2 regions of the Shewanella sp. SNU WT4 genome follow, and region 2 is predicted to be linked to the other one. Evidence: riboswitches for the same ligand, from Rfam matches in the RefSeq annotation. Region 2 holds a riboswitch; the other holds the start of a gene.
The links. Region 2 has a riboswitch for cobalamin ahead of FJQ87_RS16025 (TonB-dependent receptor). Riboswitches for the same ligand answer to the same signal wherever they lie in the genome.
Positions count from the first base shown of each region.

Region 1: it holds a riboswitch for cobalamin, as region 2 does, so the genes downstream of both, FJQ87_RS16830 (ABC transporter ATP-binding protein) here and FJQ87_RS16025 (TonB-dependent receptor) in region 2, are expected to answer to the same signal.

Region 1 covers NZ_CP041151.1:3,706,713-3,715,483, forward strand. Annotated here, with positions in the region: gene cobU (bifunctional adenosylcobinamide kinase/adenosylcobinamide-phosphate guanylyltransferase) at 1-354, opposite strand, end outside; gene FJQ87_RS16815 (adenosylcobinamide-GDP ribazoletransferase) at 351-1,148, opposite strand; gene cobT (nicotinate-nucleotide--dimethylbenzimidazole phosphoribosyltransferase) at 1,148-2,230, opposite strand; gene FJQ87_RS16825 (iron ABC transporter permease) at 2,223-3,221, opposite strand; gene FJQ87_RS16830 (ABC transporter ATP-binding protein) at 3,289-4,137, opposite strand; cobalamin riboswitch at 4,252-4,402, opposite strand; gene FJQ87_RS16835 (histidine phosphatase family protein) at 4,597-5,364, opposite strand; gene metH (methionine synthase) at 5,794-8,771, shown strand, end outside.
Region 2 covers NZ_CP041151.1:3,522,562-3,531,332, reverse strand. Annotated here, with positions in the region: gene FJQ87_RS16045 (DUF4287 domain-containing protein) at 1-367, shown strand, start outside; gene FJQ87_RS16040 (iron-containing alcohol dehydrogenase) at 334-711, shown strand; gene FJQ87_RS16035 (IS1634 family transposase) at 819-2,432, opposite strand; gene FJQ87_RS16030 (hypothetical protein) at 2,627-2,887, shown strand; cobalamin riboswitch at 2,937-3,117, shown strand; gene FJQ87_RS16025 (TonB-dependent receptor) at 3,229-5,160, shown strand; gene FJQ87_RS16020 (HDOD domain-containing protein) at 5,302-6,027, shown strand; gene FJQ87_RS16015 (LysR substrate-binding domain-containing protein) at 6,075-6,965, opposite strand; gene FJQ87_RS16010 (dodecin) at 7,149-7,361, shown strand; gene queG (tRNA epoxyqueuosine(34) reductase QueG) at 7,408-8,571, opposite strand.

The sequences.
Region 1 (8,771 bases), 180 kb from region 2:
AACATTAGCTTCATCACATAAATTAGCTTCATCACATAAATTAGCTTCATCACATAAATAGCCGCTTAACCACAAGGTTAAACAGTCCACCAGCACTAGTTGCTGGGGATGATTTAAGGCATGTAACGTCGCCGCTAATTCAGTGCCTACTTCATGGGTGTGCCACTTGATGGCGCCGCCTTGCCTGTCTTTTTGATGGCGCTCAATACGCGCGCGCATTTCATCATCCAGTGCCAAGGCAGTCGCCACATAATGGCAAGAATAGTCAGGATAAGTTTGCACTAAATCGGCGATACACTGCTCGGCAAAGCGGCTCTTACCACTGCGACAACCGCCTATGACTAAATGCTTCATATAAGTGGTATCCATGGCATTAATTGACTGCCAGTAATGGCAAGTAACAACAGATAAATCAACACTTCACTGAGCTGCTGCGCCGCGCCTAATGTATCGCCGGTATAACCGCCAATTTGGCGGCGAAACCATAAGACCAACAGTTGCCGACAACTGATAAGTCCTATGCCTAACACCATGATGGTGCTTAACGGCAGCGAGAATACCAGTACTAATGCCGTGAGTAATAATATACCTAAATCAATAGGTTGCTGCTGATTAGCCAGCGGCTTAGATTTACCTTCATCACGCACATAAGTTTCAGTGTAAATAAGACTCGCCGCTAATACGCGGCTTAAACCGTGAGCGAGCACGAGCGCCACGACCGCAGCTATTAACGAATGCTCAGCCAGTAAGGTTAAGGCTTGCCATTTCAGCAATAAAATAAGCAATATGGCGACAGCGCCATAAGTGCCAAGACGCGAATCCTTCATGATCGCAAGCTTATCGCTCACTTGCCAGCCGCCGCCAAAACCATCAGCAGTATCGGCTAAACCATCTTCATGAAAGGCGCCGGTGAGTAGCACGCTCAGCAGCATCACAATAATGACCACAACTGAAATTGGTAACCACTGGGCCAATATCACTAACGCTAGGCCGCACACGGAGCCCATTAAAATACCGACTAAGCCAAAGTAGCGACTGGCATGATTAAGCTTGTCACTATCAACCTGTATGCTGGCAGGCACAGGAATGCGGGTGAAAAAGCCGATGGCAACCAGCATTAATTGCCATTCTTTGATGAGACGCGCCATCACAGCGCGCTGTCATCGTTAGCATTGGCAGGAACCACAGCATCGACCTTAGCATCATCAAAGCTTGCCATCTGGTTATAAAAATTCACTGCGGCCTCAACCATAGGTAAACATAAGGCGGCGCCGCTACCTTCACCAAGGCGCATGCCTAAATCTAAAATCGGCTCAGCATTTAATAAGCTCAGCATCAGCTGATGACCACGCTCGGCGCTGTTATGGGCAAAAATTAAATAATCGCGGCACTCTGGGTGCATGTTCACGGCAAGGAGCGCGGCGGCGGTCACAATAAAACCATCAATAATCACCAGCATGCCTTGCTCTGCGGCCGCTAAAATGGCGCCCGTCAGCATGACAATTTCAAAGCCGCCCACGGCAGCTAAAATCGCCTTAGCATCTTTCATTTTTTTGCGGTGAGTATTTAAGGCTAATTGCACTAAACGCACTTTATGCTCAAGAGCATCATCGCTTATGCCAGTGCCGCGCCCCACACAATCTTTGGCTTCCAAATCGGTTAAGGCCGCTAAAATGGCGGCGGCCGATGAGGTATTACCTATGCCCATTTCGCCAAGCGCCAGTAAATTACAGCCTTGAGCTTGATAGTGATTCACTAAGGTGCGCGCCTGCGTTAAGCCTTGCTCCACTTGCTCTAAACTCATGGCATCACGCAAATGAAAGGCGCGAGTACCCGCCCCTAAACGGCAGCTAAAAAAATCCCCTTGATTGGTGACTTGCTCAGGTGCCGTTAACGGTTTAACTATGCCAGCATCCACTAAGCCCAGCTTAAAGCCCGTTTGCCGACAAAACACATTCACCGCGGCGCCGCCGGCTAAAAAGTTCTGCAACATCTGGCGCGTTACCGCTTGCGGCGCAATCGATACACCTTCATTGGCTATGCCATGATCGCCTGCAAACACCAACATGGTTGGTGATGAAATCGCTAACTTAGCTTGGTTTTGCACTAATGCCACTTGCAGCGCTAAGGATTCAAGCTTACCAAGCGCGCCTAACGGCTTAGTTTTTTGATTGATAACATGCTGAATGCTTGCTTGATTACTCTTATCTAATGACTTGATATTAAACATCGTGTTCCTGTTGCCGCCGCTTAAGTACAAAGAGAAAAAATACGCTACCTAGCGCGGCTGTAATAACGCCTACTGGTAACTCTTGATTAGGGATTAATAAACGCGCTAAAACATCCACCCACACCATAAAAATGCCGCCCGCAAGAGCTATCAGCAATAATGGCTGCCGCCCGGGGAGCAATAACCTAACTGTGTGTGGGATCATCAAGCCAACAAAGCCAATGCCGCCACAAGTGGCAACCAGCACAGCTGTAATTAATGAGCATAATAACAATACCTTAAGCCGTAAACTGGCGACGTTCAAGCCTAAGGTATGGGCAGTTTCATCGCCGCCTAACATGGCTAATAACTGGCGTTTCATGGCTAGCAATATGCCAAGGCTCACAAGCACCACCACGCTTGGCAGTAATAACCCTTGCCAAGTGGCAGCGCTAAAGCTGCCCAAGGTCCAAAACAGCACAGAGGCGGCAGCCATAGGATCAGAGAAATACAGCAATAAGCTCGCCAAGGCGGCAAACATAAAGGATGTGGCCACCCCAGCTAACAGCATGCGCTCCACCTGTCCATGCAAGCCCTTGCCGCTAACGCCTAACACTAAAAGCGCTGATAGACTCGCGCCAATAAAAGCGCCTATGGGCAAACTTAACCAAGACAATGCTGCGCTACCGAGCGCCGAGGTCATAACAACCACAGCCCCTAATGAGGCCCCCGATGAGATACCAAATAAATAAGGGTCGGCCAATGGATTACGAGTCACCATTTGTAATACGGCGCCCGCTATGGATAAGCCTGCGCCTGCGATAAAGGCGAGTAAAACCCGCGGCAAACGCAGTTGCCACCAAATTTGCCAGCTTAATGAATCCGGCGCGGCGCCCGAGATAAAACTCATTACATCCTTGATAATATGACTCATAGATAAAGGCACAGCCCCGAAACTACTGGCCAGCAATAAGCTCAATAATAAACTCAATAACAAGCCCAGTAACATCATCACTAAGGCAGCGCTATAACTGAGCCCACCCAGAGTGCTTGCTTTGATATGTGTCTTAAACAGCATGTTAGTTATTGACCTTGTGCTGATTAATCCCTTGGAGAGGTGATGGGCTAGATACTTGGTTAGGCGATCGATTCTGAAATTCATAACCGTAAAAATATTGAATACATGGGCGCGAATGCTGCGGATGCTTAACTAACTGACAGCACACCCCAAAGACATCGGCAATGCGCGCTTCAGTCAGCACTTCTGCGGGCGTGCCCATGGCCACTACTTGGCCGTGATTAAGCATTAATAACTGATCGCACAAGGCGCTGGCTAAATTGAGATCGTGAATCGAGGCTATGACTGTCATATCCAGCGAATGCACTAATTCCATAATTTGGATTTGATAGCGAATATCCAGATGATTGGTGGGTTCATCTAAGATGAGTAATTGCGGTTGCTGCAATAAGGCTCTGGCAATTAAGGCGCGCTGTTTCTCGCCGCCCGATAGGCCGTGATAAGGGCGCTTTGCTAATAGGGAAATACCCACGCGCTCAAGCACGGCTGCAATATTGGCTTTATCGCTGGCGGTAAGTGAAGCAAACCAACCTTTATGCGGCGTTAACCCCAGAGCCACTAGTTGCTCAACCGTCATATCCAGTTCAACAGGAGTATCTTGCTGCACCACAGCGACTTTACGGGCAAATTCCTTAGCAGAATACTGAGCAATCGGCTCGCCATTAAGCTCAATACTGGCCGCTGTTGGCGCTATATAGCGGTAAAGGCAGCGCAGCAGTGATGACTTACCCGCGCCATTGGGGCCAATAATGCCAAGCATTTGCCCTGTCTTTACAGAAAAAGCGATAGCATCGAGTAAGGCGCGATCGCCCACTTGCCAGTGTAAGCCGTTAACCTCAAGCGATGCCATGGCGCGCCCCGAGCAAATAAGCGGTGCGGCCAAACTGGGCGTCAAGAGGGGTGCGAGCCATTAAAATTGCGCTGTGATTCACTGTGTCTCTCCGGCTAGGTGACCCGCCTAGCATGATAAGTGGTTGTCAAAGGCAGGTATTCTGACTTGAGCCTAAGCTCTTACAGTTGCGGGTACAGTTCGGGCTTATGAGCTAACGCTCCCCGATTCCCTTTATCGCCAAGTTGCAGCATGCTGCCTTGGCACCTTTGACTCGATTGTGTGGCAAGCTTAGTTTGAGTTCGAGTTTGCGTTTGTATTTTTAGCGAAAGCCCAAGCCAAGCCGCGGGCAATTCTAACGTAATTTTTGCGCTCAAGTTACTGTTAAGTGTTGAGTGTTGAGTGTTAAGCGCTATCACCCTTAGGTGTTAAGCCCTGCACTGTTAGGTTGTAAACTCAGATACCACGCCCTTTTTAGCTTCAGCCAACCGCGCTTGGCCAAATCAAGCGTAAATGCCACTGGCCTTTATCTAAACAAGCCATGATTTCCACCTCAGCGCCATAGCCTAGCTGTAACTGACTATAAATACCGGCATGCTGCCCAAGCCCTAAGGCTTTAGCCATTAAGTAGCGCATTACGCCGCCATGAGTGACTAGCCACACACACGGCGTACTGTGATTATGACGATTATCAGGCGCATTCATGGCATGCGCACAAGCAGGCGCGCGCGTAAGAACACTGGTCAACACTTGCTGCCATAGACTATCAAGCCGCGCGGCAAAGGCTGCCATGGTTTCAGCATTAGGCGGCGTAAAGGCCCAAGGGTCGGCATAAAAATCTTCAACGGCGCTTGGCGTGTGCTGATAAATATCGCTAATTAACTGCCCGTCCCAATCGCCATAATTAAACTCACGTAATTGCTCAGTCACTTCAACCTTGGGCCCTGCGCCATTCGGCCAATGCTGCTGATAAAACGTCATTAGCCCTTGGCGGCAGCGCCCAAGATCTGAGCACACAATCAAATCAGGTGCGCCCAAGCGCTCATAGCTATGAGTCAGGGCTTGCTGCAATTGTTGCAGGCCAAGCGCGCTCGGCGCGACATCGCTATGACCACGAAAAATTGCGCCGCCATGACACTGCCCGTGTCGAAACAGCATAATGCGCACGTTGGTAAACTCAGTGCTATCCCCATCTGATTTTGTAGCATCAATGGTGGTGTTTGTAGCACTAGTAGTCGCTCTTGGCATTAGCCCCTCGCAGTTGCATAAAACAATCAATTAAAAACAGTGGTAGCCAAGTGCTATTGGCTAACAGCATTAGCGCCATCTCAGTGAGCTAATCTGACTAACTGATTTCGGTTAACTCATTCCGGAAAACTCACTTAAGCCAACTTAAGCTAGCCAGTCTCCACCAATTAAGCTGAGCTTGGCACTGTAATGCCCCTACTTGCATTAGCCATCAAAAAACATGATTATAGACGTCTATACGTTTAAACATCCAAAAAATTTTAGACCAGAGACACAAAACTAGGTCGGTAAGATTACCGATTAAGGCAATAACCACAACAAGATAACAACAAAAACTGGCATCTAAAGCGCGGCTCCCCCATAGTGGATTGGCCGATAACTATAAGATAAATAACAGTTAGCACGATAATAACTAGCAGGAAGATGATCATGGAACGCGAATCTCAAGCTCAACAAGGTAATTCTGTACGCGCGGCATTAACCCAAGCACTGACCGAGCGCATTTTGGTGCTCGATGGCGCCATGGGCACTATGATCCAAGGCCATCAATTACAAGAAGCCGATTACCGCGGTGAGCGCTTTAAGGATTGGCATACCGATGTTAAAGGTAACAACGACCTCTTGGTGTTATCTCAACCACAGATCATCAAACAAATTCATCGAGATTACCTGCTTGCTGGCGCCGATATTATTGAAACTAATACCTTTAACGCCACTACTATCGCTATGGCTGATTATGACATGCAGTCACTGTCGGCCGAGATTAACTTTGCAGGCGCGCGCTTAGCCCGTGAGGCCTGTGATGAAGTCACACTCGCAACCGGAGTTCGCCGCTATGTGGCGGGTGTGTTAGGCCCCACTAACCGTACTTGCTCCATCAGCCCTGATGTTAATGACCCTGGCTTTCGCAACGTCAGCTTTGATGAGTTAGTGACCGCTTACACTGAATCTACCAAAGCCCTCATCGAAGGCGGCAGCGATATTATCTTAGTTGAAACCATCTTTGATACCTTAAATGCGAAAGCCGCCTTATTTGCCATTGAAACTGTCTTTGATGAACTCTTTGGGGTGCATTCACCAAATCGCCCACCGGTAATGATATCTGGCACTATTACCGATGCCTCAGGTCGCACCTTAACCGGCCAAACCACAGAAGCCTTTTATAATTCGCTGCGCCATATCAAACCGCTATCTATTGGCCTTAACTGCGCCCTAGGTCCAAAAGAACTGCGCCCTTATGTGGAAGAGTTAGCGCGCATTAGCGAATGCTTTGTTTCGGCGCACCCGAATGCCGGCTTACCTAACGAATTTGGCGGCTATGATGAAACGCCCCACGACATGGCACGGGTAATTAAAGAATGGGCGGCCGAAGGCTTACTGAATATTATTGGCGGCTGCTGCGGCAGTACCCCAGAGCATATCCGCGTTATTCGTGACGCCGTGCTTAAACACCCGCCAAGACTGATACCAGATATTCCGGTTGCATGCCACCTAGCAGGTTTGGAACCACTGACTATCGATGCCCAAACCTTGTTTGTAAACGTCGGGGAGCGCACGAACGTCACAGGTTCAGCTAAGTTTTTACGCCTGATTAAAGAAGGAAAATTTGAAGAAGCGCTCGATGTTGCCCGCGAGCAAGTAGAAAGCGGCGCGCAAATTATTGATATCAACATGGATGAAGGCATGCTCGATGGTGCTGAAATCATGCATAAGTTTTTAAACTTAATTGCCTCTGAGCCAGATATTAGCCGCGTGCCGATTATGATCGACTCCTCTAAATGGGAGGTGATAGAAGCTGGGCTTAAATGCGTTCAAGGCAAGAGCATAGTTAACTCGATATCCTTAAAAGAAGGCGAAGCTAAGTTTATTGAGCAGGCCACCTTAGTGAAGCGCTACGGCGCCGCGGCCATCATCATGGCGTTTGATGAACAAGGCCAAGCCGATACCAAGGCGCGCAAAATTGAAATTTGTACCCGCGCTTATCGGGTGTTAGTTGATAAGGTTGGTTTTCCGCCCGAAGACATTATTTTTGACCCCAATATTTTTGCCATCGCCACAGGTATAGATGAGCACGACAACTATGCCGTCGATTTTATTGATGCCATTAAAGAAATTAAGGCCACCCTGCCCCACGCCATGATTTCTGGCGGCGTATCGAATGTGTCGTTTTCGTTTCGCGGTAATAATCCGGTGCGCGAAGCCATACATGCGGTGTTTTTATATCACGCCATTAATGTCGGCATGGACATGGGCATAGTCAACGCTGGGCAGTTAGCGATTTATGATGATATTGACCCCGAATTAAAAGCGCGGGTTGAAAATGTAGTGCTTAATTTGCCATGTAAAGTGGCGGACTCCAGCAATACCGAGCAACTGCTAGAAATCGCCGAGCAGTATCGCGGTGATGGCGCCACTGTGAGTAAAAAAGAAGATCTTGAATGGCGCACTTGGCCAGTTAAGCAACGCCTCGCCCACGCACTCGTTAAAGGCATTACCGAGTTTATCGACCAAGATACCGAAGAAGCGCGCCAACTTGCCACCCGTCCGCTCGATGTGATTGAAGGGCCATTAATGGATGGCATGAACATAGTCGGTGACCTCTTTGGCTCAGGCAAAATGTTCTTACCGCAAGTGGTTAAATCGGCGCGCGTCATGAAAAAGGCGGTGGCCTACTTAAACCCTTATATAGAACTAGAAAAAGCCGAAGGTCAGTCTAACGGCAGAATTTTAATGGTGACAGTAAAGGGCGACGTCCACGATATCGGCAAGAATATCGTCGGCGTAGTGCTCGCCTGTAACGGTTTTGAAGTGTTTGATTTAGGCGTTATGGTATCGGTTGATAAGATTCTAGAAGCGGTGAAAACCCACAAGATTGATATTATCGGCATGTCAGGCTTAATTACCCCAAGCCTTGATGAAATGGTGCATAACGTTAAAACCTTCCAGCGCGAAGGCTTAACTATACCGGCGATTATTGGCGGCGCCACTTGCTCGAAAATTCATACCGCAGTAAAAATCGCCCCCCATTATCCCCATGGCGCCATTTACATTGCCGATGCGTCCCGCGCTGTGCCTATGGTCAGTAAACTGATTAGCAATGAGACGCGCCAAGCCACCATAGATCAAACCTATGCCGAATATGCGGATATGCGCGAAAAGCGCTTAGCTCAGGCTAAACGCAAAAATATCGTCGCCATTGAAGAGGCTCGCGCTAACCGCTGCCAGCATGATTGGGCCAATTACACCCCAGTTACCCCTAAGGTACTCGGCCGCCAAGTGTTTGATGATTATCCGCTCGCCGATTTAGTGGAGCGCATCGATTGGACACCGTTTTTCCGCGCCTGGGAATTGCATGGCCATTACCCAGAAATCCTTACCGATAAAGTAGTCGGCGAAGAAGCCCAAAA
Region 2 (8,771 bases):
CGTTGCAGCACCCATGCCCTTAAGTGACGATGAGCTGTTAACTAACTTATATCCTGATAAAAAAGCGCCGCTACTTATTATTCATCAGGCGTTACTTGTCACGCTTAATAGCTTGGGGCCATTTATCATAGCGCCGAAACAAAACTACATAAGTTATCGGCGGAATAAGCAGTTTTGCATGATAGGGCCGGCCACTAATAGTCAGATTGAAATCGGTCTTAATATAAAGCACTTGGAAGCGGATGAACGCTTAAAAGTCATGCCAGCAGGGCAAATGTGCCAGTACAAATTGCGCTTAAGCTCAGTAGTTGAGATAGATGCTAAGATCATTTCTTGGTTAGAGGCAGCTTATTTGGCGGCGGGTTAACCGCGCTGTATGATATCGACCATGCCCGCACTTTAGCCATTATTCTGCCGGCATTGCTGACAGTGACGCAAACAGCAAAACGCGAGAAGCTACTGCAATATGCCGAGCGCGTATGGCAGATTCGTGATGGCAGTGAGCAGCAAAAAATCACCCAAGCTATCGCTAATACTCGCGCCTTTTTTGAAACCATGGGGTTACCTACGCGTTTAGCTGCTTATGATTTATCTCAAGCAGCAATCGATAACGTGTTAGCTCAGTTAGAGCAGCACGGCATGGTGGCCTTAGGTGAGCATGAAGATATCGATTTGATTAAGAGCCGTGAAATTTTAACCTTAGCCTTATAAGCCAACGGATAAGATTGTTATAGCTGTAATGGTTGGTGTAATCATTACTGTAATCACTGTCTTAATAACCAATAGCGCAGTAGTTTAACCGACATTCCGCACCTGATTTAGGAATAAATTTGTCGATAGCGTTCGCCTAGCACGTCGAGAATGATCTGTTGGTCCACCGTGAGTCCCGTAACTTGAGGTGGCGCTTCTCCCAACTGGTATTCGTGTACCCCGCCAAAGCGTAAAAAAATCCACCGCGCTGTCGGTTTTTGCGTGGGTTTCTTTTTCATGTCCGCCACACTGCGATTCTGCTCTACTAAACCCTGCCGGATCCGGTGCTCTAGCGCCGCATAAATCATCAGGCTACTGGTCATCACCATCAGCAATGCTTCGATACGTTCCGGTTTTTTAAGATACAACGAGGAGGTTAAAAATTCGGGACTTTTCAGAAAGCGAAACCCACGCTCGACGTTTTGCTGGGCTTTATAAATTGCCAACAGCTCAACCATGGTGAGCGTTTCACTGTGATCATTGGTCGCGAGGATGAACACCCCTGTCTGGTTGCGCGCTTCTGCTACCCGCGCCAAGCTACTTGCGGCTAACCCCTTGATGTGAAATTGGTAGCTCACCGGCACTTCACCCTTTTGCGGCCTTCCGCGCCCAGCATAGAGAGGTTCACTCACGACCTCTGCTTCCAGTTGCAGCAGATTTAAGCTGGCAGCAAAACGGGCTAATTCAGCCTGCGCATCGGCCTCGCAGGCAAAACGCTGGGCACATAATTTGTTGAAGGCTTTCAGCTCACGCGTGCTGTCTTTAAGTAGATTTTTGGCTAATGTTTGCTGCTCACGGTGGCTAGCCTGTTCGCTGCGCACCAGCAACCAACGCTGCGCGACGTCGGCATAATTGGCGCTTTGCCAACAGCCATGATAGCCATTGCCCAGCGCGACCAGCGACTGGGTGCCAATGGTTGCCACGGCCCGCTTGGCCTCATTGAGTGTGACAGGCACTCGAGTCACGAACAACTGTTGCTGTTGAGCCAGTAGTTGCAAGGTATCAGCGCAATACAGCGCCGCATCGCCGACCAGGTAACGACTCTCCTGCGCGGCCTTGAGACTGCTCAAGTGGCGCCGTACGGTCTGGGCAAAGGCCTTGGTATCATTACTATTACCACTCAAGGCCTGCATGTAGATGGGCAGGCCGGCCTGATTTTCGCAGATAAGTTCTAGGATAACCTGGTTCAGCTCGGGCCGATGGTCGCGGCTATAGCCACGTACCAATTGCAACTTACCGAGCTTTTCGCCATCGGTTTGGTCATAGGCGCCATCGACGTGGAAGCTGGTGATATCGAGGTGCACTGCCGTACTTTTGAGCTCCAATCGCTCTACGACCTGTTCCGCCATCACCTGATAAAGCGTGCTGACATCGGCCTCAAAGAGGGCATCAAGGCAGCGGCCGAGCACGTCATCATTGAGGTCATCGGCACAGATCCCCGGGCCAATCAGACGCTCTACAGGCTTGTTGGCAAAGAATTGCGGGAACATGTGCAAGGTCGAACTATGAAAGCCAAGACCATTCAGTATCATCGCCACCAACGCTTCACCATGTGAAACTTTGTAGGGCGGCGTTTTGGGGAGCACCGCATCAATCATGCGAGCAATGCCGAGTTCTTGGCAAAGTGCAGCCACCAAACCAAGGTGGTCGAGGTTACGAATAGCGATAGCGGGAGTGGGCATAATGATCTACCTGCAAAAAGTAGTAATAGATCAGAATGGCCGATCGCCGTCAAGTTTTTTTAAATCGAAAATTAGGTGCGGAATGACGGGTTTAAAATGCGCGCGCTATTGGTAATTTTTTAATAATTTGATAATGTGAGCTCTGCTTGGACAGCATATCGTAATCGCACAGGGATATTTGCGGAGTCATTACTATGGATAGTCAGTCACCCCCAGTTGTTATCGCCAAACGAATAGTGACCATTAAGCCTAGACTGCTGGCTTGGGCGCTCATCGCCCTCGTCTTAAGCTATTTAAGTGTATTGGGATTTAATCTTCTTATGCCCTTAGGTTATGCCATTTTATTGGTATTTACGGCGGCGTTTACTGCTTGCGCCTTTTATCTCGCTCACTGCGCTAAAAATCATTTAGTTCATATTCAACAAGATGATCGCTGTGATGGCGGTTCAAATTAATTAGACATTTATACGTATAGATGGCTATAATTCGAGCGCAAATTTTTTGCACTCGTCAACTTTAAATGGTGCCTGCTTTTGAGTGGGATAATCGGGAAATCAGTGCGATGCTGATACTGCCCCCGCAACGGTGAATGGTGAGTAAACAGTGCGTTTAGGCGTTAATAACTGTTTACGTGCGTAATAGCAGAACCTAAGTCCGGAGACCGGCCTTTAAAGCGATTTCAGTGATTTCGGTGGGCAGATCCTGAGGTGCGATTTCACGCAGGCTTAATTGACTGTGCGCGGCGATATTGCCCCATTTCCTTAGAATAAAACAGGTAAATGGGAAGATGACACAGATGAAAGCGACTCAACTCGCGGTTTTACTTGGGCTGTTATTAAATGGTCAAGTGGTTGCGAGCAATAACGATGTAGAACATATCTTAGTCTTAGGTCGCAGCGATGCCGACATTATGGCCATGGCTGCTAATGTGCAAGTCATAGGTGAGCTCGCTATAGCCAATAGCGGTGCCACCAATCTAATTGACTTACTGCGCGGCGTAAACGGCATCCAAATCTCGGATAATAATACCCAAGCGACGATTGCTATGCGCGGCTTTACAGGCTCGCAAGCGTCCAATAACACCCTAATTTTACTTGATGGTCGCAGACTCAATAATATTGATATTGCGGCGCCTGCGCTGCGCGCCATTCCCTTAAGTTTAGTTGAAAGCATTGAAGTCTTATCGGGTAGTGCTGGCGTATTATATGGCGACCAAGCGGTAGGCGGGGTGATTAATATCATTACTCGTAAACCTGAAAATAACGGCGCTAATGTGCAATTAGGCGGCGGCAGTTTTGAAAGTTATCAAGGCCAAGGCGACGTTTATGGCCGCTTTAATCAAGACTGGAGTTATTACGGTTCTGCCAGTTTACATAGCTCAGATAATTATCGCGCCCACAATGATTCCGACACCGGCTCAGGGTTAGCGCGCATTAATTATGATGATACTAAGAGCAGTTTTTACGCTGAGGCGAGTTATTTTGATAATAAAGTACAATCTCCAGGCGCGTTAACCGCCGCGCAATTTGCCGCCGACCCAAGGCAAGCGTCTAGTCCTGACAGTAAAGACTATCAGCATGATATGACCAATGCTTGGCGTCTTGGCGCTAGTCATCAGCTTAATTCTGTGTGGACCCTAGTGGCTGATGCCGATTATAGCGATAGCTTAGTGACCTCTGTGAACTGGGGCAGCGCTGGGCGCAATGAGCGCAGCCTTTTTAGTATCATGCCTAAGGTGTTAGCGAACTTTGCGACCGACCGCGGCCCTATGACCATGATAGTTGGCGGTGATTTTACCCGCGGCACTTCAGAATTTAGTTTTGGGCGTGAAAATACCCAAAGCGTGAGCAGTGGCTATGTGCAGGCCACTGTGCCATTAAACTCAAGCCTAAGTTACGTGGTGGGTGGCCGCTACGCTGAAGCGCGCGATCATTTGTTTGATAATAACGTATACCCAGGTGGGGTTGAGTTATCACAAGATGCGACCGCTTTTGAATTGGGGTTAAATTATCGTCCAAGCAATGATGTGCGTTGGTACATTCGCATGGATGATAACTTTCGCTTTGCCAAAGTGGATGAGCAAGCTTACACCCCTAAAGGTGTGACTGGGCTTAAACCACAAACTGGGCGTTCTTATGAAACTGGAGTGGACTGGGCGTATTCCGCGCTTAATTTAAGCCTTAACCTTTATCGCTTAGATTTAGAAGATGAAATTATCTTTGATAGTAATCCCGAATTAACCCCAGAAGGCGGCGCCTTTAATGGCGCCAATATTAATGCTGAAGCATCGCGGCGCTATGGCGTTAATACCTCAGCGACGTGGCAATTACCGCAAGACTTTGAGCTGATTGGTGAGTATCAATATATAGATGCTAAGTTAACCGAAGGGGTTAACCAAAATAAGCGTTTATCCTGGGTGGCACCGCACACAGGGCGAGTGCAACTGAGCCAAACACTTGGTGAGCATTGGCAGTGGCAAGTTGAAGGGGTGTTCACATCATCACGCTTTGTGGAAGGTGATAGTGCCAATGTCGATAGTAAATTGCCATCTTACGGGTTAATGAATCTGGCGGCGAATTATTATCTCGATGATTGGAGCTTGAGCATGCGCATTGATAACGTATTGGATAAGCAATATGTGGCTTCTAGTTATTACAGTGCATACGGCAATGGCTATTATTCTGGTACGGGTCGCAATCTGCAATTGACCCTGCAATATCAGTTTTAACTAAGATTCGCCCGCGAGGATTAGCAAGATTGTTAATATCTCGGGCGCAATACTTGTAAAAGCTTGACCCTATGGTTATTTTTAGGAGAGACACTTGTGTTAGCACACGATAAAAATAACCATAATCAGGCTCCCTCTATCATGACAGAATTAGAGCAGTTGGTGTTCCAGCAAATTCGTTCCATTATGGGCAATGAAGAACAAATTCTTGGCCGAAAAGGAACCTTACTCCCCTTAAAAAAGGCCATTATTGCCGATGGCGATATTCAAAATGTGATTGATATTGTGGCGAGTGATCCCGCACTTTCAGCCCATTTATTATGGCGCTCAAATACGGCCGCAAGCTCTAGCGGCCAAGGCAAAAACCGCAGTATTAAAGAGGCCTTAATTCGTCTCGGTCAAATCAATATCTATCGTTATGCCTTCTCTTTTTATTTAAAAGAGCGGCTGGATGAATTGCCACACCCCTATAAAAAGTTAGTGTTTGGCTATTGGAAGTTAAACGAGAATATTGCTGAAGATGCCATGCTGTGCCTAAAAGAGCTCGAAGGCGTAAAAGTCGATGCCGATGAATTGCAAACCATCGCCTTATTTAGCGTGTTTGGTCAAATTATCGCATTAACGGCTTTTGCCTATTTAAATGCCAAAGCTGAGCAAACCATTCCACTTGAAGTCATGAAAAGTATTATCGATCATGAGCAGCAGTCATTAACCTTAGACGCCTTTGAAGCGCTGCAATTAGATCAAGAACTGATCAATGAGTTTTTGATTGCCCATAATCTCAATCAATCCACTAATCCCAATTCCGCCGGCCTGATTTTACGACGGGTGTTATCTCGCCGCGGCTTATTACTCAATCCTTTGTGAGCTAGCGAGGCAATGCCTAACTAGCTCTAGTATTAGCGCAATCTAGTTTAGTGCTGTAATTCTTGATGACTTAAGGATTGAATACAGGCTTGCAGCGGCTGATTGAGCGCATCGCTTTTACGATAAGCGGCAAATAGTGGCCTGAAAAAGCCTTTATCACCTAAACGTAAACTTACTAATGGATAGGCCTTAAGCTCCTTAAGCGCCCAGTGTGGTAGCGCTGCTACACCTTGTTCTTGCAGCAGTAATTTCGCCACTTGCCCTAAGCTATCACAAGGAATTTCCTTGCCCAGAGTAATGCCGGCAGGCTCTAAAAAATGCTGCACTAATTCGGTTTTTGCTGGCAAGAGCGGAAAACTAAATAAGGTCAGACCCGCTAGATCTTGCGCTTGAATTTGCTGGCGCTCTGCCAGTGGATGATTAGCGGCCACCAATAAGCGAATCTCATAATCAAACACATGCTGATAAGCAAGCGCTGGATCGCGGCTGAGCTTAGAAGTTAATACCAAGTCTTGCTGACCGCTCACCAGTGAATGTAGCGCCGCTTGCGGATGCTGACTGGTTAACTGTAATTCGCTGCTACTTAATTCCTGCCGCTTATTCTCAGCCACTTGGGCTAACCAGCCATTTAATACTGGCCAATGCGCGGCGGCGCGAATTTTTTGGGGCGCTTGTGTTAAGCCATGCTTTAACTGCTGCTCGGCGTGCTGCACTTTTGGCAAGATATCTTCAGCTAATTTCAGCAGTCTTGCGCCTTCCTCGGTAAAACATAAGGGCTTACTCTTACGAATAAATACCGGCGAGTTGATTCTAGTTTCTAGCTCTTTAATCTGATGGGAAAGCGCAGATTGGGTCACAAAGCGCAGTTTAGCCGCTGCTGCTAAGCTGCCGCTTTCCTTAAGAGCCAAAAGGGTTCGTAAATGTCTGAGCTCAATCATAAGTCCACTCTTAGCGCTTAGGTTTGGTGCATTGTTGCTCAAGATTAGCACAGCAAACTTCTGGACGTCTAGATGGTTGTTGCTTTAAATTTACAACCACTTAGCTAACTATTAACCATGGGAGCTTGACTCAGTTTTTAAGCGCAGCCGTCTATACTGAGTAAAAACACCAAGGAGCAAGTTATGAGCCATACCTATAAGATTATTGAATTGACAGGATCGTCGCCCATTAGTAGTGATGAGGCCATCCGCAATGCCATCGCATCGGCGGCCGAAACCTTAGATCATTTACGTTGGTTTGAAGTTATCGAAACTCGCGGTCATTTAGAAAATAATGCCGTGGCTCATTGGCAAGTGACGATTAAGCTTGGTTTTACCTTGACGCCTCACAGTTAAGCATTGGGCTGCACACAAGGCAGCCTAATGGCATTTATCAATAGGATTAGGCGTCGCGGCTTAATCCTTTTTCAATAATGCGAATCAAGCGCGCTGTTTTACGGTCTTGATTAACTTCAGCTTGTAACTGGCGAGTTAGCGCCCAAGTAAAGTGCTCTAGCAGCATGCTATCGTGTTGGTACAGCTCTAATTTAGCCTTAAGCGCCGCAATAATATCGCTATGACTTGGCGCATTGCCGAGCGCTACTGAAATATTTCTTAACCACCGCCTATGGCCTATGCGCCGAATAGGGCTACCTTCAGTTTTCGCTAAAAAATGTGTTTCATCCCATGCAAATAAGCTTAAAAGATTAGTATCTTGCCAAACATCGCGAGTTTGAAAATCTGCTTCCTGACTTAAAGGCGCGGCGCGGTTATAAGGGCACACCAATTGGCAGTCATCACAGCCATAAATTCGATTCCCTATGAGGGGGCGCAGATGTTCAGCAATCGGGCCATCTAATTCAATGGTTAAATAAGAGATGCAGCGCCTAGCATCAACGGTAAAAGGCGCAACTATGGCGCCCGTTGGGCAACTGGTGATGCAAGCGGTGCAAGCCCCGCAGTCTTGTTGATTAGGAGTATCTATGGGTAGCGGTAAGTTAATCAGTAACTCACCTAGAAAAAACCAACTGCCAGCTTCTTCACTGAGTAATAAGGTGTGTTTTCCCGTCCAGCCAAGACCAGCCTTTTGCGCTAATGGCCGCTCTAATATGGGCGCCGAATCCACAAACGGGCGATAGTCAGTGTGCCACTCACTAAAGGTGGCAAGCTCTGCCGCAATTTTATCGCCAAGCTTTTTAAGGCGTTGCCTTAATAACTTGTGATAATCACGGCCGCCAGCATAGCGAGATATATAGCCGTGCATAGGCTCTTTAAGTTCACGGGTAAAACGGGCGTTAGTCGGTAAATAATCCATGCGCGCACTAATCACTCGAACGCAGCCAGGATGCAACTCATGGGGGCGGGCACGCATCATGCCGTGCTGCGCCATATAGTTCATGTCACCGTGATAGCCTTGATCTAACCAAGCTTGCAGCTTAGGTTCATGGCTGCTTAAGTCGGTATCAGTAATACCGATTGCGGCAAAGCCTAGTTCTTGCCCCCATAGTTTAATTTGAGTGGCTAACTGGGCTAATTGAGTTGAACTGAGTGGGCAAGCTGGCGACATGGCGTACAAAGTATAGAAATAATGTGGCTAGTTTACCTTGCCTAAGGATGAGCGCCAAATCACAGCCACATGGACATTTAGCTTAAAGGTAAGCGGCATAGTGAGTTCAGCGCTAATAGCTTGTTTCTGTTATAATCGCGCCCTTGTTTATGGCTTAGGTATGACTAAGCCATAGTGATGGTCAAAGCCCGTGATAGTGG